Regions from separate parts of the Streptomyces sp. NPDC021100 genome, predicted to be linked through region 3. Evidence: riboswitches for the same ligand, from Rfam matches in the RefSeq annotation. Region 3 holds a riboswitch; each other region holds the start of a gene.
The links. Region 3 has a riboswitch for cobalamin ahead of ACH4PU_RS28345 (FecCD family ABC transporter permease). Riboswitches for the same ligand answer to the same signal wherever they lie in the genome.
Positions count from the first base shown of each region.

Region 1: linked by a shared signal. The riboswitch ahead of ACH4PU_RS02370 (ribonucleoside-diphosphate reductase subunit alpha) and the one ahead of ACH4PU_RS28345 (FecCD family ABC transporter permease) in region 3 are both predicted to bind cobalamin.
Region 2: linked by a shared signal. The riboswitch ahead of nrdI (class Ib ribonucleoside-diphosphate reductase assembly flavoprotein NrdI) and the one ahead of ACH4PU_RS28345 (FecCD family ABC transporter permease) in region 3 are both predicted to bind cobalamin.
Region 4: linked by a shared signal. The riboswitch ahead of metE (5-methyltetrahydropteroyltriglutamate--homocysteine S-methyltransferase) and the one ahead of ACH4PU_RS28345 (FecCD family ABC transporter permease) in region 3 are both predicted to bind cobalamin.

Region 1 covers NZ_JBIRQH010000001.1:512,128-517,913, reverse strand. The annotation lists gene ACH4PU_RS02375 (ribonucleotide-diphosphate reductase subunit beta) at 1-714, opposite strand, end outside; gene ACH4PU_RS02370 (ribonucleoside-diphosphate reductase subunit alpha) at 714-3,122, opposite strand; cobalamin riboswitch at 3,277-3,416, opposite strand; gene ACH4PU_RS02365 (hypothetical protein) at 3,639-4,103, shown strand; gene mctP (monocarboxylate uptake permease MctP) at 4,111-5,736, opposite strand; gene ACH4PU_RS02355 (DUF3311 domain-containing protein) at 5,733-5,786, opposite strand, start outside.
Region 2 covers NZ_JBIRQH010000014.1:178,565-184,350, forward strand. The annotation lists gene aceA (isocitrate lyase) at 1-87, shown strand, start outside; gene aceB (malate synthase A) at 186-1,778, shown strand; gene ACH4PU_RS24280 (3-hydroxybutyryl-CoA dehydrogenase) at 1,775-2,665, shown strand; cobalamin riboswitch at 2,910-3,132, shown strand; gene nrdI (class Ib ribonucleoside-diphosphate reductase assembly flavoprotein NrdI) at 3,305-3,736, shown strand; gene nrdE (class 1b ribonucleoside-diphosphate reductase subunit alpha) at 3,733-5,786, shown strand, end outside.
Region 3 covers NZ_JBIRQH010000019.1:91,653-97,438, reverse strand. The annotation lists gene ACH4PU_RS28355 (ABC transporter substrate-binding protein) at 1-809, opposite strand, end outside; gene ACH4PU_RS28350 (ABC transporter ATP-binding protein) at 842-1,612, opposite strand; gene ACH4PU_RS28345 (FecCD family ABC transporter permease) at 1,612-2,700, opposite strand; cobalamin riboswitch at 2,800-2,930, opposite strand; gene ACH4PU_RS28340 (FABP family protein) at 2,925-3,530, opposite strand; gene ACH4PU_RS28335 (DsrE family protein) at 3,810-4,175, shown strand; gene ACH4PU_RS28330 (DUF3099 domain-containing protein) at 4,203-4,481, opposite strand; gene ACH4PU_RS28325 (DUF1416 domain-containing protein) at 4,638-4,925, opposite strand; gene ACH4PU_RS28320 (sulfurtransferase) at 4,965-5,786, opposite strand, start outside.
Region 4 covers NZ_JBIRQH010000006.1:287,338-293,123, reverse strand. The annotation lists gene metE (5-methyltetrahydropteroyltriglutamate--homocysteine S-methyltransferase) at 1-2,123, opposite strand, end outside; cobalamin riboswitch at 2,307-2,480, opposite strand; gene ACH4PU_RS15180 (2'-5' RNA ligase family protein) at 2,690-3,262, shown strand; gene ACH4PU_RS15175 (hypothetical protein) at 3,520-3,825, shown strand; gene ACH4PU_RS15170 (alpha/beta fold hydrolase) at 4,450-5,484, shown strand; gene ACH4PU_RS15165 (hypothetical protein) at 5,519-5,701, shown strand.

The DNA.
Region 1 (5,786 bases), on a different contig from region 3:
CTCGTCGTCGAAGAGGTCGGGCTCCTCCTGGCGGACGGTGTCCACGACCTCGAACGCGAAGTTCATGTGCATCGTCTCGTCACGGAACACCCAGTTGGTGCCGGTGGCGAGGCCGTGCAGCAGGCCGCGCGAGCGGAACCAGTACACGTACGCGAACGCGCCGTAGAAGAACAGGCCCTCGATGCACGCCGCGAAGCAGATCAGGTTGAGCAGGAAGCGACGGCGGTCGGCCTTCGTCTCCAGCCTGTCGATCTTCTCGACCGAGTCCATCCACTTGAAGCAGAACTGGGCCTTCTCCCGGATGGACGGGATGTTCTCCACGGCCGCGAAGGCGGCGGCGCGGTCGTCCGGGTCGGGCAGGTAGGTGTCCAGCAGCGTCAGGTAGAACTGGACGTGCACGGCCTCCTCGAAGAGCTGCCGCGACAGGTACAGCCGCGCCTCGGGGGAGTTGATGTGCTTGTACAGCGTCAGCACGAGGTTGTTGGCCACGATCGAGTCGCCGGTCGCGAAGAACGCGACGAGGCGGCCGATCATGTGCTGCTCGCCCGGGGAGAGCTTGGCCAGGTCGGCCACGTCGGAGTGGAGGTCGACCTCCTCCACGGTCCAGGTGTTCTTGATCGCGTCGCGGTAGCGGTCGTAGAAGTCCGGGTACCGCATGGGACGCAGGGTCAGCTCGAAGCCCGGGTCGAGCAGGTTCTTCTGTTCGTTCGACATTACTGGCAGGCCTCGCAGGACTCGGGGTTCTCAAGGGAGCAGGCGATGGCGTCCGCGTCGGGCGCGGCCTGCTGGACGGGGAGGGTGGCGGGGGCGGCGGCGCTGCCACCGGACGCCGCGCGGGCGATCCGGGTCGCCGGACGCGAGCGCAGGTAGTACGTGGTCTTGATGCCCTGCTTCCAGGCGTACGCGTACATCGAGCTGAGCTTGCCGATGGTGGGCGAGGCCATGAACAGGTTGAGCGACTGGCTCTGGTCCAGGTACGGGGTGCGGGCCGCGGCCATGTCGATCAGGGCGCGCTGCGGGATCTCCCAGGCGGTGCGGTAGAGGTCGCGCACCTCCTGCGGGATCCAGTTCATGTCCTGGATCGAGCCGTTGGCGTCGGTCATCGCGTCGCGCGTGGTGCGGTCCCACACGCCGAGCTTCTTCAGGTCCTCCACCAGATAGGTGTTGACCTGGAGGAACTCACCGCTGAGCGTTTCGCGCTTGAACAGGTTCGAAACCTGCGGCTCGATGCACTCGTAGACGCCGGCGATGGACGCGATCGTCGCGGTCGGCGCGATGGCCAGCAGCAGCGAGTTGCGCATGCCGACGGAGGCGATCCGGGCGCGCAGCGCGTCCCAGCGTCCGGCCCAGGTCGGCTCGGTGTTCGGGTAGTGGTCGGGGTGCAGCACGCCGCGCGCGGTGCGGGTCGCGGACCAGGCCGGGTGCGGGCCGTGCCGCTCGGCGAGGTCGGCGGACGCCTCGTACGCCGCGAGCATGATCCGCTCGGAGATCCGGGTGGACAGGGCCTTCGCCTCGGGGGAGTCGAAGGGCAGCCGCAGCCGGAAGAAGACGTCCTGGAGGCCCATCAGGCCCAGACCGACCGGGCGCCAGCGGGAGTTGGAGTTCCCGGCCTGCTCGGTCGGGTAGAAGTTGATGTCCACGACGCGGTCGAGGAAGGTGACGGCCGTGCGGACGGTCCGGTCCAGCTTCTCCCAGTCCATCTCGCCGTCCGCGCCCAGGTGGGCGGCGAGGTTGACGGAACCGAGGTTGCAGACCGCGGTCTCGCCGTCGTTCGTGACCTCCAGGATCTCCGTGCAGAGGTTGGAGGAGTGGACGACCTGGCCGGGCTCGGCGGTCTGGTTGGCGGTGCGGTTGGCGGCGTCCTTGAACGTCATCCAGCCGTTGCCGGTCTGCGCGAGGGTGCGCATCATCCGGGCGTAGAGCACCCGCGCCGGGATGGTCTTGACGGCCTTGCCCTCGGCCTCGTACTTCCGGTACGCGGCGTCGAACTCGTCGCCGTACAGGTCGACCAGGTCCGGGGTGTCGGCCGGGGAGAACAGCGACCAGTCCGCGTCCGCCTCGACCCGGCGCATGAACTCGTCCGGGATCCAGTGCGCGATGTTGAGGTTGTGGGTGCGGCGGGCCTCTTCGCCGGTGTTGTCGCGGAGCTCCAGGAACTCCTCGATGTCCGCGTGCCAGGTCTCCAGGTAGACGCAGGCCGCGCCCTTGCGCCGGCCGCCCTGGTTGACGGCGGCGACGGAGGCGTCGAGCGTCCGCAGGAACGGCACGATGCCGTTGGAGTGCCCGTTGGTGCCGCGGATCAGCGAACCGCGGGAACGGATGCGGGAGTAGGACAGACCGATGCCGCCCGCGTGCTTCGACAGCCGCGCGACCTGGTGGTAGCGGTCGTAGATCGAGTCGAGCTCGTCCAGCGGCGAGTCCAGCAGGTAGCAGGACGACATCTGCGGGTGGCGCGTGCCGGAGTTGAAGAGCGTGGGGGAGGAGGGGAGGTACGAGAGGGTGCTGGTGAGGCGGTAGAGCTCGGCCACGTCCTCCAGGGCGCGGACCGATCCGTCCTCGGCCAGGCCGCAGGCCACGCGCAGCAGGAAGTGCTGCGGCGTCTCGATCACGTTCCGGGTGATCGGGTGGCGGAGCAGGTAGCGGCTGTGCAGGGTGCGCAGGCCGAAGTAGCCGAAGCGGTCGTCGGCGCCGTCGGCGAGCGCGGCGTCCACCAGCGCGTCCAGCCGCTCGGCGTGCTCGCGCACGAACGCGGCGGTCTCGTCGGCGATCAGGCCCTCGCGGTGGCCGGTGGCGACGGACGCGGAGAAGGAGACCGCGCCCTGCCCGGCCGCCTCCTCGGCGATGGCGAGCGTGAGGAGCCGCGCGGCGAGCCGCGAGTACTCGGGCTCCTCGGAGATCAGCCCGGCCGCGGCCTCGGTGGCCAGCGAGCGCAGTTCGGCCTCGTCCGACCCGGGGTGCCTGCCGCGCAGCGCGGCGGCGGCGACCTTGCCGGGGTCGGTGGCGGGCAGATCGGCGGTGAGCTCCGTCAGGGTGCGCAGGAGCGCGGTCCCGGGGCCGCCGGTCGTGTCCGCCTCGGGCGCAGAGACCGGACCTGAAACAGGTTCCGCGGGCGCGATCGTCACGTGTGGCTCTCCTCGCTCGGGGGCCCGGCGGGAAGGCAGGGGGGCGCGCACGCGCAGCCGACGGCGTACGGAAGCCGTACGAGGCGTGCGCGCGGGCGTCCACCGGCCCAACCCGCGAGGCCCGGACGTGTTCAGACGCCGTACCGGGCGGGCCCGGCGATGGCGTGCTGCCGGCAGGTCCTCGGACTGCGGAACGGGCGGATTGGGCCCGTACGTACACCGTTGCGGGACAGTTCCGGATTTCCACCGGATTCCCCTGCGGCGACAGCGAGGACGAGCATACATCTAGTGCCGACGATCGCGCGTGCCCCCACATGTTGTGTCGTCACGTCATGGAGCGGTCGCGGAATGTGCTAACGGAGGGGCCCGGTGACAGGCGCGTTCACGGAAGCGATCCCCTGTCACGCGGCGGCAGAAGGGAAGGGCGGCCGGGCTTCACGAATGTGTAGACGTACCACCGGCCGACGTCCGTCGGTGGGAGGGCGTCGACGGGCCGGGGACTCGTACGGTCCGCTTATGTCGAACGGGAGATCGATCACAGGCGGCCCCCTCGGCGATGCCGCCGTGACGCCCCTGCCCCGGCCCGTGCCGGGGATCCGCGTGTGCGTGCGGCTCAACCTCGGTGGCTGCGGGCCCTACGCGCACATCGTCGCGGACGTCGAACCGCCCGGTCCGGGCGGTGGGCTGGAGTTGCTCAGTGCCGTGCCGGAGGACCTGCTGCCCCGGGAGCACCTTCCGGCGCTGCGGCAGGGTCTGCTGGAGGGGCTCGGCGGGGTGGCGGCGGCCGTCCTGGTCACCGATGGCCACTACCACGACGCGGACTCCTGCGACCTCGGCTATCTGCTGGCCGGCAGGGAGGCCGGGCGCGCCGCGCTCGTCGGTGCGGGCCTGCTGCCGCCCGGGGAGGCGGAGGCGCTGCGCTGGGCGAGCCGGCCCGGCCGACCGCGGCCCCGCCGGCGAGGCGGGGGCCGACGGTCGTAGCCGGGCGTCAGTGACCGCCCGGTGCTCCCGCCGTCGCCGGGGGCAGTTCCGCCTGGACGCCCGGGTCGCCCGCGTCCGCCGTGTAGTCGGACGCCTTCGTCTCGTCCACGCCGTCCGGTGTGCCGAGCGCCTTGAACGCGAAGGTCAGCACGACCGCGACGAGCACGTTCAGCGCGAACGCCGTCAGCCCGATGTACCCCTTCTCTCCGATGAAGGGGATGAGGTTGGTGTTGCCGAAGTGGTCCTGCGTGGCGCTCGGGGTGTCATACGCGCGCCAGGTGCCGTAGATCATGCCGGTCGCCCAGCCCGCCAGCAGCGCCCAGCGGTGGAACCAGCGGGTGAACAGGCCGCCGACCAGGGCGGGGACGGTCTGGAGGATCCAGATGCCGCCCAGCAGCTGGAAGTTGATGGCGACCGTTTTGTCCATGGTGAGGACGAAGACGAGCGCGCCCACCTTCACCAGCAGGGACGCGAGCTTGGAGACCTTCGCCTCGTGCGCGGGCGAGGCGTCCGGCCGCAGGAAGTCCTTGTAGATGTTGCGGGTGAAGAGGTTGGCGGCGGCGATGGACATGATGGCCGCCGGGACCAGGGCACCGATGCCGATCGCCGCGAAGGCGACGCCGGTGAACCAGTCCGGGAACATGTCCTCGAAGAGCTGCGGGATGGCGAGCTGCCCGTTCTTCACCTTGATCCCCGCCGCCACCGCCATGAAACCGAGCATCGCCAGCAGCCCCAGCATCAGCGAGTACAGCGGCAGGATCGTGGTGTTGCGGCGGATGACGTTGCGGTTCTTGCTGGAGAGCACCGCCGTCACCGAGTGCGGGTAGAGGAACAGCGCCATCGCCGAACCCAGGGCGAGGGTCGCGTACGCCCACTGCGCGTCCGGCCCGGTGGCCAGGGCGCCGCGCGGCTTGCCCGTGTCCGGGTTCTTGGCGGAGAACGCCTCGCCCGCCTTGGCGAAGATGTGGTCGAACCCGCCGAGCCGCATGGGGATGTAGATGATGGCGACCGCGATGACGATGTAGATCAGCGCGTCCTTGACGAACGCGATCAGGGCCGGGGCCCGCAGCCCGGACGAGTAGGTGTACGCCGCCAGCACGCCGAAGGCGATGAGCAGCGGCAGGTCCTTCATGAACCAGTTGGAGCCGCCGCCGATCCCCATCACGTCCAGCACGGCCTGGATGCCGACGAGTTGGAGGGCGATGTAGGGCATCGTGGCGAGGATGCCGGTGAGGGCGAGCGCCAGCGACAGCCCCCGGGAGCCGAAGCGGCCCCGGACGAAGTCGGACGAGGTGACGTACCCGTGTTTGTGCGACACCGACCACAGGCGCGGCAGGAAGGTGAAGACCAGTGGGTAGCAGAGGATCGTGTACGGCACGGCGAAGAACCCGGCCGCGCCGCCCGCGTAGACGGCCGCCGGCACGGCGACGAAGGTGTACGCCGTGTACAGGTCGCCGCCGAGCAGGAACCAGGTGATCCAGGTGCCGAACGAGCGCCCGCCCAGCCCCCACTCGTCGAGGCTGTCGGCGCTCTCGGCCCGCCGCCACCGCGCGGCGTAGAAGCCCATGACCGTGACGCCCAGGAAGAAGATGATGAAGACGGTGAGCGCGACACCGTTGACGCCGTCCTTCACGCCCGCCCACCCCGCTTCCGCTCCCGCTCCTGCCGGCGCACGAGCACGTA
Region 2 (5,786 bases), on a different contig from region 3:
TACTTCGACCTGGTCTCCACCGCCGTCAACCCCGCGTCCTCCACCACCGCCCTGACCGGGTCCACGGAGGAAGAGCAGTTCCACTAGGCCGCCGAGCCGGATCCCGCGGACCGGCCGGCCCCCAGCCGGCGGAGGGGGGCGAACCGTCTCCGTCCTCCTCCGCTCCGACCCCTCAGGAGAGCCCGATGACCACCACCGCACTCACCCGGAAGGTCCGTGTCCTGGCCGCGCCCGGCCATCGGCACGACGAGATCCTCACCCCCGCCGCCCTGGACTTCGTCGGCCGGCTCGTCGAGGCGTTCGCATCGCGCCGACAGGATCTGATGAAGGAACGCCGCCGCCGGATGCTGCGACTGGCGTCGGGCTCGCCTCTCGACTTCCCCGTGGTCACCTCGGCCGTCCGCACCGACCCGGGCTGGCGCGTCGCACCGCCCGCCCCCGGGCTGACCGACCGCCGCGTGGAGATCACCGGTCCGCCCGACCGCCGGATGGCCGTCAACGCGCTCAACTCAGGCGCCCACGTGTGGATGGCGGACTTCGAGGACGCCAGCGCGCCCCTGTGGGACAACCTGGTCGGCGGACAGCTCACCCTGCTCGACGCCATCGAGCGCCGCATCGACTTCACCACGCCCGAGGGCAAGGAATACCGGCTCGGCGAACGTCTCGCCACCATCATGGTCCGCCCCCGCGGCTGGCACCTGGACGAGGAGCACCTGGAGTACGACGGCCGCCCGGTGCCCGCCGCGCTCGTCGACTTCGGCCTCTACTTCTTCCACTGCGCCCAGCGGCAGATCGACGCCGGCCACGGCCCGTACTTCTACCTCCCCAAGCTGGAGAACCACTACGAGGCCCGGCTGTGGAACGACGTCTTCCTGCTCGCCCAGGAGCTGCTGGGCATCCCTCGTGGTACGGTCCGCGCCACCGTTCTCATCGAGACGATCACCGCCGCGTTCGAGATGGAGGAGATCCTCCACGAACTGCGCGAGCACAGCGCCGGGTTGAACGCGGGCCGCTGGGACTACCTGTTCAGCCTGATCAAGACCTTCGGCCACCGCACCGACTTCCTCCTTCCCGACCGCGCGAAGGTGACGATGACCGCGCCCTTCATGCGGGCCTACACCGAACTCCTCGTCCGCACCTGCCACAAGCGCGGCGCCCACGCCATCGGTGGCATGGCCGCCCAGGTCCCCGGCAAGGACCCGGCCGTGAACGAGGCCGCGTTCGCCAAGGTCCGCCTGGACAAGGAGCGCGAGGCGGAGGACGGGTTCGACGGGTCCTGGGTGGCCCACCCCGCGCTCGTCCCCGTCTGCCGCGACGCCTTCGACAACGTCCTCGGCGAACGCCCCCACCAGCTCGACCGCACGCGTGACGACGTCGAGGTGACCGCGGCCGACCTGCTGTCCGTCCGCCGGATCGGCGGGCCGCCCACCCCTGAAGGGGTGCGCACCAACATCTCCGTCACCCTGCGGTACTACGCCGCCTGGCTGCGGGGCCAGGGAGCGGTCGCACTCGACGGGCTGATGGAGGACGCGGCCACCGCCGAGATCGCCCGGGTGCAGATCTGGCAGTGGCTACGGCACCGGGTGATCGACCGGGAGACCGTGACGGAGCTGCTCGACGACGAGGTCGCCGCGCTGGGCGCCGACTACCCGTGGGCACCCGTCGACGACATCCGCGCACTCTTCGAACGCACGGCGATGACAGGCGAGTTGCCCCTGTTCTTCACCCCGGACGCCTACACCCGCCACCTCGTGCGCCGCCCGGCGGAGCGGGCGTGAGCGCGGGCATCGCCCGCGTCGGCGTGGTCGGCGGCGGGCAGATGGGCGCGGGGATCGCCGAGGTGTGTGCGAGGGCCGGGCTGGACACCGTGGTGTGCGAGGTGGACGCGGTCGCCGCCCGCGCCGCCCGGGACCGCGTGGCCGCCTCCCTGGACCGCGCCGTACGACGGGGCAAGCTGATCCGCGAGGCCGCCGACGCCGCTCTGGACCGGCTCGTCTTCACCGGCAGCCTGGGCGACCTCGCCGACCGGCAGCTCGTCGTCGAGGCCGTCGTCGAGAACCCGGACGCCAAGGCCGAGATCTTCGCCGCCCTTGACAAGACCGTCGAGGACCCGGCGGCGGTCCTCGCCACGAACACCTCCTCCCTGCCCGTCATGCGGCTCGGCATGGCGACCACCCGCGCCGACCGGGTGATCGGCCTGCACTTCTTCAACCCCGTGCCGGTGCTGCCGCTGGTCGAGGTGGTGACCTCGCTGCACACCTCGGCCGAGACGACCGCCCTGGCCGAGGACTTCGCGGCCCGTACGCTCGGCAAGACGGTGATCCGCTCCCAGGATCGGGCGGGCTTCGTCGTCAACGCCCTGCTCATCCCGTATGTCCTCGCCGCCGTTCGCATGGCGGAGTCCGGCTTCGCCACCGCACAGGACATCGACACGGGCATGGAGCTCGGTTGCGCCCACCCCATGGGCCCGCTCAAACTCGCCGACCTGATCGGCCTGGACACCGTCGTCTCCATCGCGGAGTCGCTCTACGACGAGTTCCGCGAACCCCTTTACGCGCCACCGCCGCTGCTCCAACGGATGGTGGAGGCAGGGCTGCTGGGCCGGAAGGCCGGCCGGGGGTTCCACATCTACGGCCACGGTCGAGCGGCTCGGGGCACGGGCTGAGGGAACCGCACGACCGCCGGGGTGAGGGCCTTGGCAGGGGCGCGGGGGAGGGGCGGGAAGCGCGGGTGCGGCGCTTCCCGCCCTCTCTGCGTTCCGCTTCCGGTCTGCCATGGCGGGCGTGGAACGGCGAACCGGCCCACAGGAGATCCCGCCGCCCTCTGGCCAATGGCAGGACTTAGGTATACCTAAGTTTCGGGCGCGACACAACATCTGGGATGTGTGCGGTCGCTGGATTCCTAGATGTAGTGTTGGCGGTGCTGGTGGTTCGCCGGGCATCTTTGTGTTTGGCGTCGCAAGAGGGAACCCGGTGGGAATCCGGGACTGCCCCGCAGCGGTGAGCGGGAACGACCGCCGTCATACGCACTGGGCCCAAGAACGGGGTCTGGGAAGCGACGGCCAGTAGGAGCCTCGTACGACACGAGACGCGCCCGTGAGTCCGAAGACCTGCCACCGGTGCGCACGCCGGACAGCGGTGTGCGCGCTCCGAGGCCCCGAGGGAGGGCCAGGTGGCAGACGCACGGCCCCGGGTGAGGCGTATCGGTTTTCCCGCCACCCGGTCTCCCGCCGTACGCGCCCCGCCGTTCCTCCCCTCCCGGCCCTCGGGCGAAGACGGGAACGAGCGAGAGGAGGCGGCGAACGATGAGCGGTCTCGTGTATTTCTCCAGCGTCTCGGAGAACACCAGGCGTTTCGTGGAGAAGCTGGGCCTGCCGGCCACACGCATTCCCCTGCATCCGCGCCGTACGGGCATGCCCGAGGTGACCGAGCCGTATGTGCTGATCACGCCGACCTACGGGGGTGGCGAACGGGCCGGCGCGGTCCCCAGGCAGGTAATCCGCTTCCTGAACGTCGAGGCCAACCGGGTGCTGCTGCGCGGGGTCATCGCCTCCGGCAACACCAACTTCGGGGCCGACTACTGCCTGGCCGGCCGGGTGATCTCGGCGAAGTGCAGGGTCCCGGAGCTGTACCGATTCGAACTGCTGGGCACAGACCGCGACGTCCGCGCCGTAAGGGAAGGGTTGCGGGAATTTTGGACACGATACTCGTCGACGGCGGAGCGGCAGGCGGCATGAACACCCTCGTCACACCGGTCACGGCGCTCGCGGGCCGGCGCGAGTCGGTCGGCACGCGCAAGGACTACCACGCGCTGAACGCCATGCTGAACATGTACGACTGCGACGGCCGCATCCAGTTCGACAAGGACCGAGAGGCCGTCCGCCAGTACTTCCTCCAGCACGTCAACCCGAACACGGTGGTGTTCGGGTCGCTGAAGGAGAAGATCGACTACCTCATCGGGAACGACTACTACGAGGAGGCGCCGATCCGGTGCTACCGGTGGGAGTTCCTGGAGGACCTGTACCGGCGGGCGTACGCCCACGAGCACCGCTTCCGCACCTTCCTCGGTGCGTTCAAGTACTACACGTCGTACTCGCTCAAGACCTTCGACGGTTCCCGCTACCTGGAGCGGTACGAGGACCGGGTCGTCGCCACCGCCCTGTTCCTCGGCGCCGGTGACGAGGCGCTGGCCTCCCGGCTGGTGGACGAGATGATGACCGGCCGCTTCCAGCCGGCCACCCCGACCTTCCTCAACGCGGGCAAGGCCCAGCGCGGAGAGCTGGTCTCCTGCTTCCTCCTCCGGGTCGAGGACAACCTGGAGTCCATCGGCCGCGGCGTCAACTCCGCCCTCCAGCTGTCGAAGCGGGGCGGCGGCGTGGCGCTGCTGCTGACGAACCTGCGGGAGCAGGGTGCCCCGATCAAGAAGATCGAGAACCAGTCGTCCGGAGTCGTCCCGGTGATGAAGCTCCTGGAGGACTCATTCTCGTACGCCAACCAGCTCGGCGCGCGGCAGGGGGCGGGCGCGGTCTACCTGCACGCGCACCACCCGGACATCATGCGGTTCCTGGACACGAAGCGGGAGAACGCGGACGAGAAGGTCCGCATCAAGACGCTGTCCCTGGGTGTGGTCGTACCCGACATCACCTTCGAACTGGCCAAGCGGAACGAGGACATGCACCTGTTCTCGCCGTACGACGTGGAGCGCGAGTACGGCAGGCCGCTGTCCGACCTGTCCGTCAGCGAGCACTACGACGCCATGGTCGCCAACCCCCGCATCCGGAAGACCGCGCTGAGCGCGCGGGAATTCTTCAAGACGGTCGCGGAGCTACAGTTCGAGTCCGGTTACCCGTACCTGCTGTTCGAGGACACGGTGAACCGGGCGAACCCGATCCCGGGCTGGATCAACATGTCCAACCTCTGCTCGGAGATCCTCCAGGTCAACACGCCCAGCACCTACGACGCCTCGCTGGGCTACGAGACGGTCGGCCGGGACATCTCCTGCAACCTGGGCTCGCTGAACATCGCCGCCGCCATGGCCTCACCCGACCTCGGCGCGACCGTCGAGACGGCCGTGCGCGGACTGACCTCCGTCTCCGACCAGTCGCACATCGACGCGGTGCCGTCCGTCGCGCGCGGCAACGACCTCTCGCACTCCATCGGCCTCGGCCAGATGAACCTGCACGGCTACCTGGCCTCGCAGCGCATCCACTACGGCAGCGAGGAGGGCGTCGATTTCACGAACCTGTACTTCTACGCCGTCACCTACTACGCGCTGCGTGCCTCGAACCGGATCGCGATGGAACGCGGCAGGGCCTTCGACGGCTTCGAGGAGACCGCCTACGCGGACGGCTCCTACTTCGACAAGTACACCGAGCGGGCCTGGGAGCCGGCCACCCGGCGGGTGCGCGAGCTGTTCGCCGACGCGGGGATCACCCTGCCCACGCAGGCGGACTGGCGTGAACTGAAGCGGTCCGTGCGGGAGCACGGCATCTACAACCAGTACCTCCAGGCGGTTCCCCCGACCGGTTCCATCAGCTACATCAACGACTCCACCGCCTCCATCCACCCGATCGCCTCGAAGGTGGAGATCCGCAAGGAGGGCAAGCTCGGCCGCGTCTACTACCCGGCGCCGCACCTGGACAACGACAACCTGGAGTACTTCCAGGACGCGTACGAGATCGGCTACGAGAAGATCATCGACACCTACGCGGCGGCCACCCAGCACGTCGACCAGGGCCTGAGCTGCACGCTCTTCTTCCGGGACACGGCCACCACCCGCGATCTGAA
Region 3 (5,786 bases):
TCGACCACCGTCTCCCAGCCGACGGTGGTCCAGGTGTCCTTCAGGTCGCTCATCACATGGTCGCCGCCGGCCTTGGTGATGATGTCGTGCGGGCCCGCGTAGGCGCCCGCGGTCACCGGCTTGTCGCGGCCGTCGTCGTAGAGGAAGACCTTGGGCCGCTTGCCGTCCGCCGGGATCGCGGCCTGCGCGTCCGCGACCTTCTTCTTGAACCCGGCGACGAGCCTCGCCGCCCGGTCCTCGACGTCGAAGATCTTCCCCAGGGTGGTGAGATCGGTGTACAGCGCCTCCAGCGGCGGCATCACGCCCCGCTCCTTGCCGCTGCCGCTGCGGCAGGACTCGGTGAGCACGTACGAGCCGATGCCCAGCTTCTTCAGCGCGGCGGGCGTGAAGCCGTCGCCCTCGCCGAAGCCGTAGTTCCAGCCGGCGAAGACGAGGTCGGCCCTGGCGTCGAGGACCATCTCCTTGTTGATCTGCTTGGTGGACAGCCGCTTGACCTTGTCGTAGCCGTCCTTCCAGGGGAGGTCGTCCTTGCGGCTCGTCTTGTAGTCCGGCGCCACGTAGCCGGCCATGTGGTCCTCCAGGCCGAGGGCGAACATGATCTCGGCGATGCCCACGTCGTTGGTCACCACCCGGCGCGGTGCCTTGTCGTACACCGTCTTCACGCCGCAGTTCTCGATGGTGACGGGGTAATGGCCGGACGCGGAGGGCTTCTTCGCGTCCTCGGCCTTCGGATCCTCGTCCACCTGCGCGCCGCAGCCCGCCAGGGCGAGGGCTGCGGTCAGGCAGACGAGGACGCGGGCGGTTCGCATGGCTCGCATGGCGGGGCTCCTGAGGAAGGGGATCACCGGGGGAGGCGGTCGAAGAGGAGTTGCTGGACGCCGGACACCGGGTGGGGCACCCGGTGCGCCCGGACGCCGAAGACGTCGGCCAGCAGCCCGGACGTCAGCACCTCGTCCGGCGGCCCGGAGGCGACGAGCCGTCCGCCGTGGACGACGTACAGGACGTCGCAGTGGGTCGTGGCGAGGTTGAGGTCGTGCAGCGCGGCGAGCACGGTGAGCCCGGAGTCCCGTACGAGCGCGAGGACTTCGAGCTGCTGGCTGATGTCGAGGTGGTTGGTCGGCTCGTCCAGGACCAGCACCTTCGGCCGCTGCGCCAGGGCGCGCGCGATCAGGACGCGCTGCTTCTCGCCGCCGGAGAGGGTGAGGAAGCCGCGGTCCGTGAGGTGCCCGGCGCCGACCCGCTCCAGGGCCGCCGCGCAGGCGTCGGTGTCCTCGCGGGAGGTGCGGCCGGCCGCCCGCTGGTGCGGCAGCCGGCCCATCGCGACGACCTCGGCGACCGTGAAGTCGAACTCGCCGCCCGACTCCTGCGGCAGCGCCGCCAGCCGCCGGGCGCCCTCGCGGGCGGTGAGCCCGTGCAGGTCGTCGCCGTCCAGCAGCACCCGGCCGTGCGTCGGCCGCAGCGCGCGGTAGACGCACCGCAGCAGCGTCGACTTCCCGCTGCCGTTGGGTCCGACGACGCCGACGAACTGCCCGCTCTCGGCCCGCAGTTCCACGTCCCGGACCAGCCGGGCGCCGGCCACCTCGACCGACAGGTCCTCGATGTCGACCCGCATCAGGCCCCTCCGAAGGTGTAGCCGCGCCGGCGCATCAGCAGGATGAAGCAGGGCACGCCGATCAGTGCCGTGATCACGCCGACCGGCAGTTCGACGGGCGCGAGCAGCAGCCGCGAGACGACGTCCACCCACACCAGCAGCACAGCGCCCAGCAGCGGCGCGACCGCGAGGACCCGGCGGTGGTCGGCGCCGACCAGCATCCGGGTGGCGTGCGGGACCATCAGCCCGACGAAGCCGATGGCGCCGCTGACGGCCACCACGGCACCGGTGACGGCCGCGACCACGACGAACAGCACCCGGCGCCGCCGCTCGGGGTCGACGCCGAGCGCGGACGACGTCTCGTCGCCCATGGCCAGCACGTTCAGGCCGCGCGCCGACCACAGCAGGTAGCCCAGGCCCAGCAGCACGGCGCCGGCGGCGATCGGCACGGACTGCCAGCTCGCCCCGCCCAGGCTGCCGAGCAGCCACATCATGGCCGAGCGGGCGGCGTCCCCGCGGTCCGCGCTGAAGACCATCAGGGTGGTGATCGCGGAGAAGCCGTAGTACATGGCCGTCCCGACCAGCACCAGCCGCAGCGGGGTCAGCCCGTGCCCGGTGCCGCGGGCCGCCGCGTAGACCAGGGCCATGGAGGCGAGCGCGGAGAGGAACGCGGCGCTGGACAGCGCCCAGACGCCCAGCGAGCCGAGCACGCCGAAGAGGAGCACCGCGTTGGCGCCGACGGCGGCGCCGGAGGAGATGCCGAGCACGAACGGGTCGGCGAGGGCGTTGCGGACCAGCGCCTGGGTGGCCACGCCGACGGCGGCGAGCCCGGCGCCGACCACGGCCGCCAGCAGGGCGCGCGGGAAGCGCAGCTCCCAGACGATGGTGTAGGCGGAGACCTCGTCCGCCCCGATCCTGCCGCCGGTCAGCCCCGCGCCCAGGTAGTGCAGCACCCGGCCCCAGCCGATGCCGGAGGAGCCGAGGGCGACGCAGCAGAGCAGGGAGCCGAGCAGGGTCACGGTCAGCCCGGCGAGCAGGGGTGGCAGCGGGATCCGCCGCGCCGGTGCGGTGGTGCCGGGACCGGGCGGGGCGTGTGCGGTGGTCGCCAAGGGGGACGCCTTCGGCTCGGGCCGTGGGCCCGGGCGAGACGTGCCCGGAGGAGCCCCGCCGCGCCGCGGGGGGCCTCCCCTCGCAGTCCACGGCAAGTTGTCAGGAGCTGACACCGCCGCGGGTGATCGGGCTCGCAGAACGGGTGTTCTGCCTACCGTTGCGGGTCAGCGCCGGACTTCGACCGGACTTCCCCCGCGGGGCGCTTCGTACGAGAGCCTGGGGCTTACGGCTGCTCGGGGTTGTAGGGGGTGCCGTCCGGGCGGAAGAAGGAGACGCCGTCCGGCAGGTCGTCCGGCAGGTTCCGCGCCCACTCCTCCAGAGCGGCCACGTCGGCGGTCTTCTTCAGCTGCGCGGACATGTACGGCCGCAGCGGCACCTCGGGGGTGGCCTTCTCGCCGACCCACATCAGGTCGCCCTTGACGTACCCGTAGAGGCGCTTGCCGCCGGAGTACGGGCCGGACGCGGCGGTCCGTGCGACCGCGTCCGTGACGATGTCGATCTGCGGCTTCTTGTCGGCGAGCTCGCCGTACCAGACCTCGACGACGCCCTGGTCGCGGATCATGACGACCTCGACCTTGCGGTCCTTGTCGATCCGCCAGTAGCCGCTCTCGGTCTCCAGCGGACGGACCTTGTTCCCCTCGGCGTCGAGCACCCAGCTGTGCGAGACGTACTCCAGGAAGTCCCGGCCGTCGTGGGTGAAGGTGACTTCCTGCCCGAAGTTGCACTTCTCGGAGCCCGGGAAGTCGGCGACGCCCGCCCCCTCCCACTTGCCGAGGAGGAAGACGAGGGGCACCAGGTCCCGGTGGAGGTCGGACGGAATCTCGATCATGGGCTCAGCTCAGACGATCTGTAGGGGGGGTGGTCGGGGAGGCTCAGCGCTGGCCCTGGTACAGCTTCTTCCAGGTCAGCCCGGCGAACGCGAGAACGCCGACGGCGACCAGAACCAGCAGGGTGGTGAAGAATGCCTCAAGCACGAGCGCGCTCCTCGGTCGGAGTGAGGGGTTACGGACCTGCGACGAGTCTAGTCGGCCCGCTCCGGATCGGCGGTGCGAGGTGGTACGGGCCGCACAGGCCCCCCGGGAACGGGCGCCCGGCCTAGAGTGATCCCATGCGGAAGAAGCTCGTGATCAAGGTGACGGCGGGCGCGGACGCGCCCGAGCGGTGCTCGCAGGCGTTCACGGTGGCGGCCGTCGCCGTCGCGAGTGGCGTCGAGGTCTCGCTGTGGCTGACCGGGGAGTCGTCCTGGTTCGCCCTGCCGGGCCGGGCGGCGGAGTTCGAACTGCCGCACGCGGCGCCGCTGCCGGAGCTGATCGACGGCATCCGGGCGGGCGGCGGCATGATCACCGTCTGCACGCAGTGCGCGGCGCGGCGGGACATCGAGGAGAAGGACCTGATCGAGGGCGCGCGCATCGCGGGGGCCCAGGTGTTCGTCGGCGAGGCCATGGCGGACGGCGTGCAGGCGCTGGTCTACTGAGCCGTCACTGGCCGTCGCGCTGAGCCGTCACTGACCATCCCGCTGGTCGTCGCGGCCGCGCCGGTCGTCCAGCTCGTTCCACCAGCGGTCGGACTCGGGGTCGCCCGTCTCCTCGTCCCACCAGCGGTCGTCGGGACCCCGGCGGTTGGCCACGATGGCCGCCACCGGGGGGATGACCATCGCGAACAGGCACATGCCGATGGCGGCGGGCACGGACCACAGCCGTACGACGGCCCAGGCCAGGACGAACATCCCGACGCACGTGCCCATCATGGCGAAGTACAGGTGGCGCCGCCGCGCGTACATGCTTCAACGGTACGGCGGGGCCCGGTCGCCGTACAGCGCGCGCGGCCCGTCCGAGAGCGTGCCGGAGGGCCGCACCCCGCCATCAGGTCGTCCCAACCCCGAGGTGCGGCCCTCCGGCCGTCCGGCGCGCGAGGCGCCGTGCTTTATGCGGCTCGCTCAGACGGCGATGGCCACCTCCGCCAGCCCGCCGGGCCGCGCGACGACCGTACGGTCGGCGGTCGCGCCCGGGACGAGCGCGCGGACCGTCCAGGTGCCTTCGGCCGCGTAGAAGCGGAACTGCCCGGTCGCCGAGGTGGGGACCTCCGCGGTGAACTCGCCCTCGCTGTCCAGCAGACGCACGTAACCGGCGACGGGCACCCCGTCACGGGTCACGGAACCCTGGATGGTCGTCTCGCCCGGCTTGGCCGTCGAGGCGTCGGGGCCGCCGGCCTTGGCTCCACACATGCTGCGTACCTCTCCTCGTTCGTGCTGTCGTCGGACGGATCAGTTGGCGCCGAGCTCGATCGGCACGCCGACGAGGGAGCCGTACTCGGTCCACGAGCCGTCGTAGTTGCGGACGTTGGACTGCCCGAGCAGCTCGTGCAGGACGAACCAGGTGTGCGCCGACCGCTCGCCGATCCGGCAGTACGCGATGGTGTCCTTCGACAGGTCCACGCCCGCGCCCTCGTAGACGGCCCGGAGTTCGTCGTCCGACTTGAACGTGCCGTCGTCGTTGGCCGCCTTGGACCAGGGGACGTTGCGCGCCGACGGGACGTGGCCCGGGCGCTGCGACTGCTCCTGCGGGAGGTGGGCGGGGGCGAGCAGCTTGCCGCTGAACTCGTCGGGGGACCGGACGTCCACCAGGTTCAGGCTGCCGATCGCGGCCAGCACGTCGTCCCGGAACGCGCGGATCGAGGCGTCCTGCGGCTTGGCCTTGTACTCCGTGCGGGGCCGCCGCGGGACCTCGGCGACCAGGTCGCGCGAGTCCAGCTCCCACTTCTTGCGGCCGCCGTCGAGGAGGCGGACGTCCCGGTGGCCGTAGAGCTTGAAGTACCAGTAGGCGTAGGCGGCGAACCAGTTGTTGTTGCCGCCGTAGAGGACGACCGTGTCGTCGTTGGCGATGCCCTTCGCGGACAGCAGCTCCTCGAAGCCCGCCTGGTCCACGAAGTCGCGGCGGACGGGGTCCTGGAGGTCCGTCCGCCAGTCGATCCGGATGGCGGACTTGATGTGGTTCTTGTCGTAGGCCGAGGTGTCCTCGTCGACCTCGACGATGACGGTCTTGGCGTCGCCTGCGTCGATGCGGGCCTGGACCCAGTCGGCATCCAC
Region 4 (5,786 bases), on a different contig from region 3:
ATGTCGTACACCCCCGGCCCGGCCTCGCGCGGATAGCCGTGCGCGGCGAGTTCGCGGGCGACCTGCATGTGGGAGCGGGCCGCCTCCAGGCTGATGACGTCGGCGTCGAGGTCGTCGATGGCCTGGACGACGTCCCCGAACTCGGCGTAGCACATGTGCGTGTGGATCTGGGTGTCCGGCCGGACCCCGCCGGTGGTGAGCCGGAACGCCTCGGTGGCCCACGCCAGGTACGCCGGGCGGTCCGCCGCCCGCAGCGGCAGCGTCTCGCGCAGCGCCGGCTCGTCGACCTGGACGACGGACGTGCCCGCCGCCTCCAGGTCGTTCACCTCGTCGCGCAGGGCGAGGGCGACTTGCCGGGCGGTGTCGGCGAGCGGCTGGTCGTCGCGGACGAACGACCAGGCGAGCATGGTGACCGGCCCGGTCAGCATGCCCTTGACGGGACGGCCGGTGAGCGACTGGGCGTACGTCGTCCAGCGCACCGTCATCGGCTCCGGCCGGGAGATGTCCCCGGCGAGGACCGGCGGACGGACGTAGCGGGTGCCGTACGACTGCACCCAGCCGTGCTGCGTGGCGAGGTAGCCCGTGAGCTGCTCGGCGAAGTACTGGACCATGTCGTTGCGTTCGGGCTCGCCGTGCACCAGGACGTCCAGGCCGGTCTTCTCCTGGAAGGAGATCACCTCCTGGATCTCGGCCCTGATGCGCTCCTCGTAGCCGGCCGTGTCGAGCCGGCCCGCGCGCAGGTCGGCGCGGGCGGCGCGGAGTTCGCCGGTCTGCGGGAAGGAGCCGATGGTCGTGGTCGGCAGCAGCGGCAGACCGAGGCGGGCGCGCTGGGCGCCGGCGCGCTCGGCGTACGGCAGGGAGCGGCGGGCGTCGGCGGTGGTGACGGCGGCGGCCCGGGCCCGGACGGCCGGGTCGTGGGTGATCGGGGAGGCCGCGCGGGAGGCCAGGTCGGCCCGGTTGGCGGCCAGTTCGGCGGCGATGGTGTCGGTGCCCTGGGCGAGGCCCTTGGCGAGCGTGACGATCTCGCGCGTCTTCTGCTGCGCGAAGGCCAGCCAGCGCAGGATCTGCGGCTCGATGTCGCGCTCCATGGCGGCGTCGAGGGGGACGTGCAGCAGGGACGAGGACGCGGCGACGTCGACCCACTCGGCGAGGCCGAGCAGGGTGCCCAGGGTGGCGAGGGATTTCTCCAGGTCGTTCACCCAGATGTTGCGGCCGTTGACGACACCGGCGACCAGGCGCTTGCCGGGCAGCCCGCCGGCGGCGGCGAGGTCGCCGAGGTTGGCGGCGGCGGCCTCGGTGAAGTCCAGGGCGAGCCCGTCCACCGGCGCCTTGGCGAGGACGGGCAGCGCCTCCCCGAGCCGGTCGAAGTACGAGGCGACCAGCAGCTTCGGGCGGTCGGGCAGCGCTCCGAGATCGCGGTAGGCGCGCTCGGCGGCGTTCAGCTCGGCCGGGGTGCGGTCCTGCACCAGGGCGGGCTCGTCGAGCTGCACCCACTCGGCGCCGGCCGCCCGCAGGTCGGCCAGCACCTCCGCGTACACCGGCAGCAGGCGGTCCAGGAGGGTGAGCGGGACGAAGTCCGGGTCCACGCCCGGCGCGGGCTTGGCGAGCAGGAGGTAGGTGACGGGTCCCACGAGGACGGGCCGGGCCGTCAGGCCCAGGGCGAGGGCCTCCTTCAACTCCGCGACTTGCTTGGCGGAGTCGGCGCGGAACACCGTGTCCGGGCCCAGCTCCGGCACCAGGTAGTGGTAGTTGGTGTCGAACCACTTGGTCATCTCCAGCGGCGCCACGTCCTGCGTACCCCGCGCCATCGCGAAGTACCCGGCCAGGGCGTCCTCCTCGACGGCCTCCCGGTGCCGGGCGGGGATCGCGCCGACCATGACGGTGGTGTCGAGGACGTGGTCGTAGTACGAGAAGTCGCCGGTGGGTACCTCGTGGAGGCCGGCCGCGGCCAGCTGCTCCCAGGTGTCCCGGCGCAGGCCGGCGGCGGTGGCGCGCAGGGCGTCGGCCGTCACCCGGCCCTTCCAGTAGCCCTCGATCGCCTTCTTGAGTTCACGGTTCCGGCCCTGGCGGGGGTAGCCGTACACGGTGGCCCGTGCTGCCGCGGCTGCGGACTTGCTGGTCACGGAGATCTCCTTCGCGAGATGGATCCCTGAGATCCCGGAACGGCACGAGAGCGCGAAGGGTGACGGACCGGGCGGGCCGGGCGCGCGCGGCATGGCGCGGTCGTCCGCCTGGTATGTACGCCGACCCGCCCTCGAGGTCACCGGGATGTCCGCGCACGAATGGTTCGCGCGCGGGCAGGTGGCAGGTCTTCGGACTCGCGGGCGCGCCTCGTGGCGTACGGAACCCGTCGGATTCCGTACGAGGCACCTACTGGCCGTCGCTTCCCGGGCCCCGTGCGTCGGGCCCAGTGCGTATGACGGCGGTCGTTCCCGCTCACCGCTGCGGGGCAGTCCCGGATTCCCACCGGGTTCCCTCTTGCGACGCTCCCGTCTGGCGGGCGGGGCGAACCAGCTGCGCTCGTCAGCCTAGAGGGTGCGGGGCCCGGGACGGAAGGGAGATCGCGATGCGGAAGGTGAGGTGGGACACGGGGGACAGGCCGTGCGGCGGGAGTGACGACGGGCGTGCGGCGGGTCGGACGGCGGCCGTCCGACTCGTGCGGACCGGGCGCGGCCCGGACCATGGAGGGGTGGACGGCGACCTGGTCCTGGAGGTGGCGCCGACGGCCCGGACGGCCGTGGCGTGGTTGCCGCCGCGCGCCCACTGGCCGGCCGTCCAGGAGATCCGCCGGGAGTACGACCCGCAGGTGCGGCGGTGGCCGCCGCATGTGAACCTGCTGTTCGGCTTCGTACCCGAGGAGTGCTTCCCGCGGGCCCTGCCGCTGCTCTCCGCCGCGGCGGCCGAATGCCCGGCCTTCCCGGTCCGGCCGGCGGGCGTGCGCTACTTCCGGCACCGGCGGTACGCCACGGTGTGGCTCGACCCGGCGGCGGGCGGCGGCCCGGCCCCCTGGGTGCGCCTGCACGAGGAGCTGACGTCCCGCTTCCCGCTGTGCCGCGGGCGCGGCGAGCGCTTCGTCCCGCACCTCTCCCTCGGGCGCACCACGGAGCCGCGTGCCCTGGCCGCCGAGCTGGCCGCCCGGCTGGGTCCGATGCCGGGTGAGGTCGAGGAGATCGTGGTGCTCTCCCGGCGCGGGGAGGAGCCCATGCGGACGCGGGCCGTGGTCACGCTGGGGACGGGGGAGGTGCGGTGGGCGGGGGACTGAGGGGGTCGGCGCCGATCGTCCCCGGCGCCGACCGGCGGCGTGTCGTCGAGGTACGCCGCCCGGGCCCGGACGCGGTCCGCGCGCACGCCCGGGGCGGAGCTCCCCCGGACAGGCCGGGCTTCCACCCGTCCTGGGACGGCAGTTACGAAAGGTGTTTGCACAGGGAACAACACTGTTGCGGCGCGCGAGGTTGCCCTAGATTCCCTCCGTATGGCGTAACTGATGTGCGCCTTGGGAGAGTTGACCGGGAGGCTTCCTTGAACGGAACGTTACGGACGACGGCCGGACTCACCGCGGTCGCGGCGGCCCTGCTGGCCGGCGTGGCGCTGGCCGCCCCGGCGTCGGCCGCCACCGCCGCGCCGTCCCGGGGAGCGGTGACGGCGGGCCCGGCCACCTACTACGTCTACGTCACCGGGGTCGCCGGCTCGCTGGACGGCGCCCGCGCGAACGCGAACCACAAGCTTCCGAAGAACTGTTACCCCTGGGGCATAGTGGCCAGTGGCACCACCCCCGACAACAACATCTGGGTGACCGTCCAGGGCAACTGCTCCGGGGAGCAGTGACCGGAGACAGCACCCGCGCGGCAAGGACCGAGGGGCGCCGACCCAACCGGCGCCCCTCGGGGCTTTCCGGGGCTCTATCGGGGCTCTAAGGGAGGGACCTCAGCGCCCCGAAGGCCGTCCGTCCGGCGTTTCCGCCGTTCGCCCGTGCCACACCGTCCGAGGGCGGCCCCATCAGTGTGCCCCCGGCACCCGGCCCGGCCGGGCGCGCGCCGGCCGCGACAGGCCCTGGAGGGCGCCCTCACCCCGTTCGCCGTCGGCCGGACCGTCGGCGTGCCCCGCCAACCGGTCCGGACCGAGGCCGCGTTCCCGCTTCCCGCCCGTGTTCCGGCTGCCCGACGAAGGCCGGTCGGCCGGCTCCGGAAGCATCCTGACCACCGGTCCGCCCCGCGATGTGACGCGCCCCCAGGCCGGACATCCGCAGGTGGGTAGCCGTGGCCGGACGTCCTCCCGCACGTCGACTACGAGAACAGGGCCCTGCAGCGCCGCACAGTACCCGGCTCAAGAACGCTCCATCCGCGCCGAGTTGGTGAGCGTCACCTGTTTGACCGGTGACGCGCCCCGTGCCATAGTCGTGCGCACGCCCTCAGCGGGCGCAGGCACTTCGCGACGCACGGAGGGCTCGGCATGATCAATCGGCGTACGTTCGGCAAGGCGCTCGGCCTCGGGGCCGGCGGTGCGGTCACCGTCGCGCTGCCGGGGGTGCCGGGGGCGGCGCAGGCCGCCACGGAGCGGCGGGCCGGCCCCCGCCGGCAGGGCGCCTTTCCCCCGCTCAGGAAGGTCAGAGCCGGCCTGCTGGAGGTCGGTTACGCCGAGCTGGGGCCGGCGCACGGGCCGCCGGTCGTCTGTCTGCACGGCTGGCCGTACGACATCCACAGCTTCGTCGACGTCGCGCCCCTCCTCGTGGCCGAGGGGTACCGGGTGATCGTCCCCTATCTGCGCGGCCACGGCACGACCCGCTTCCTCTCCGGCCGGACCTTCCGCAACGGGCAGCAGTCCGCCCTCGCCCTCGACATCGTCGCCCTGCTGGACGCGCTCGGGCTGGAGAAGGCGGTGCTCGCCGGATTCGACTGGGGGGCCAGGACCGCCGGCATCGTCGCGGCGCTCTGGCCCGAGCGCTGCAAGGCCCTGGTCGCCGTGGGCGGATACCTCGTCGTCGACCTGGAGGCGAACCAGCGGCCGCTGGCGCCCGCGACCGAGCGCGCCTGGTGGTACCAGTACTACTTCGCCACCGAGCGCGGCCGGGCCGCCATGGAGCAGAAGGACAAGCGCCACGATCTCACCCGGCTGGTCTGGGACACCGTCTCTCCGACCTGGGACTTCGACGACGCCACCTTCGAGCGCACCGCCGCCGCCTTCGAGAACCCGGACTACGCCGCCATCGTGATCCACAACTACCGCTGGCGGCTGAGCCTCGCCGAGGGGGAGCGGCGCTACGAGCCGTACGAGAAGCGGCTCTCGGCCCGGCCGTTCATCGCCGTACCGACCGTGACGCTCGACGCCGAGCACGACCCGTTCACGGCGCCGGGCGACGGCTCCTCGTACCGGGACCGCTTCACGGGCCCGTACGGCCACCGGACGCTGAAGGGCATCGGCCACAACCTGCCCCAGGAGGCGCCCGAAGCGTTCGCCCGGGCCGTCGTCGACGCCGACCGGCTCTGACCACCCGTCAAACACACTGACAGGAGGAGTGAGAATGGCCATGCGGGACGGTGACTCCGCGGTACGCCACGCGCGCTTCGGCGCGCTGCCCGAGCGGATCGCCTATGAGGACATGGTGGAGGAGAAGGCGGCCTCGCGGGCGGCGCCGCCGGAGTACGGCGGCGAGCCCGGGGTGCGGACCCATCTCGGCTGCCTCGCCTGGGACCTGGGACTCTAGGGCGGCCTCCGCGCCGGGCCTGGTAAGGTGCCGGGCGTCAGTGATCTTTCGCAGAGGAGACGGACATGGTGGGTGACGACGACAT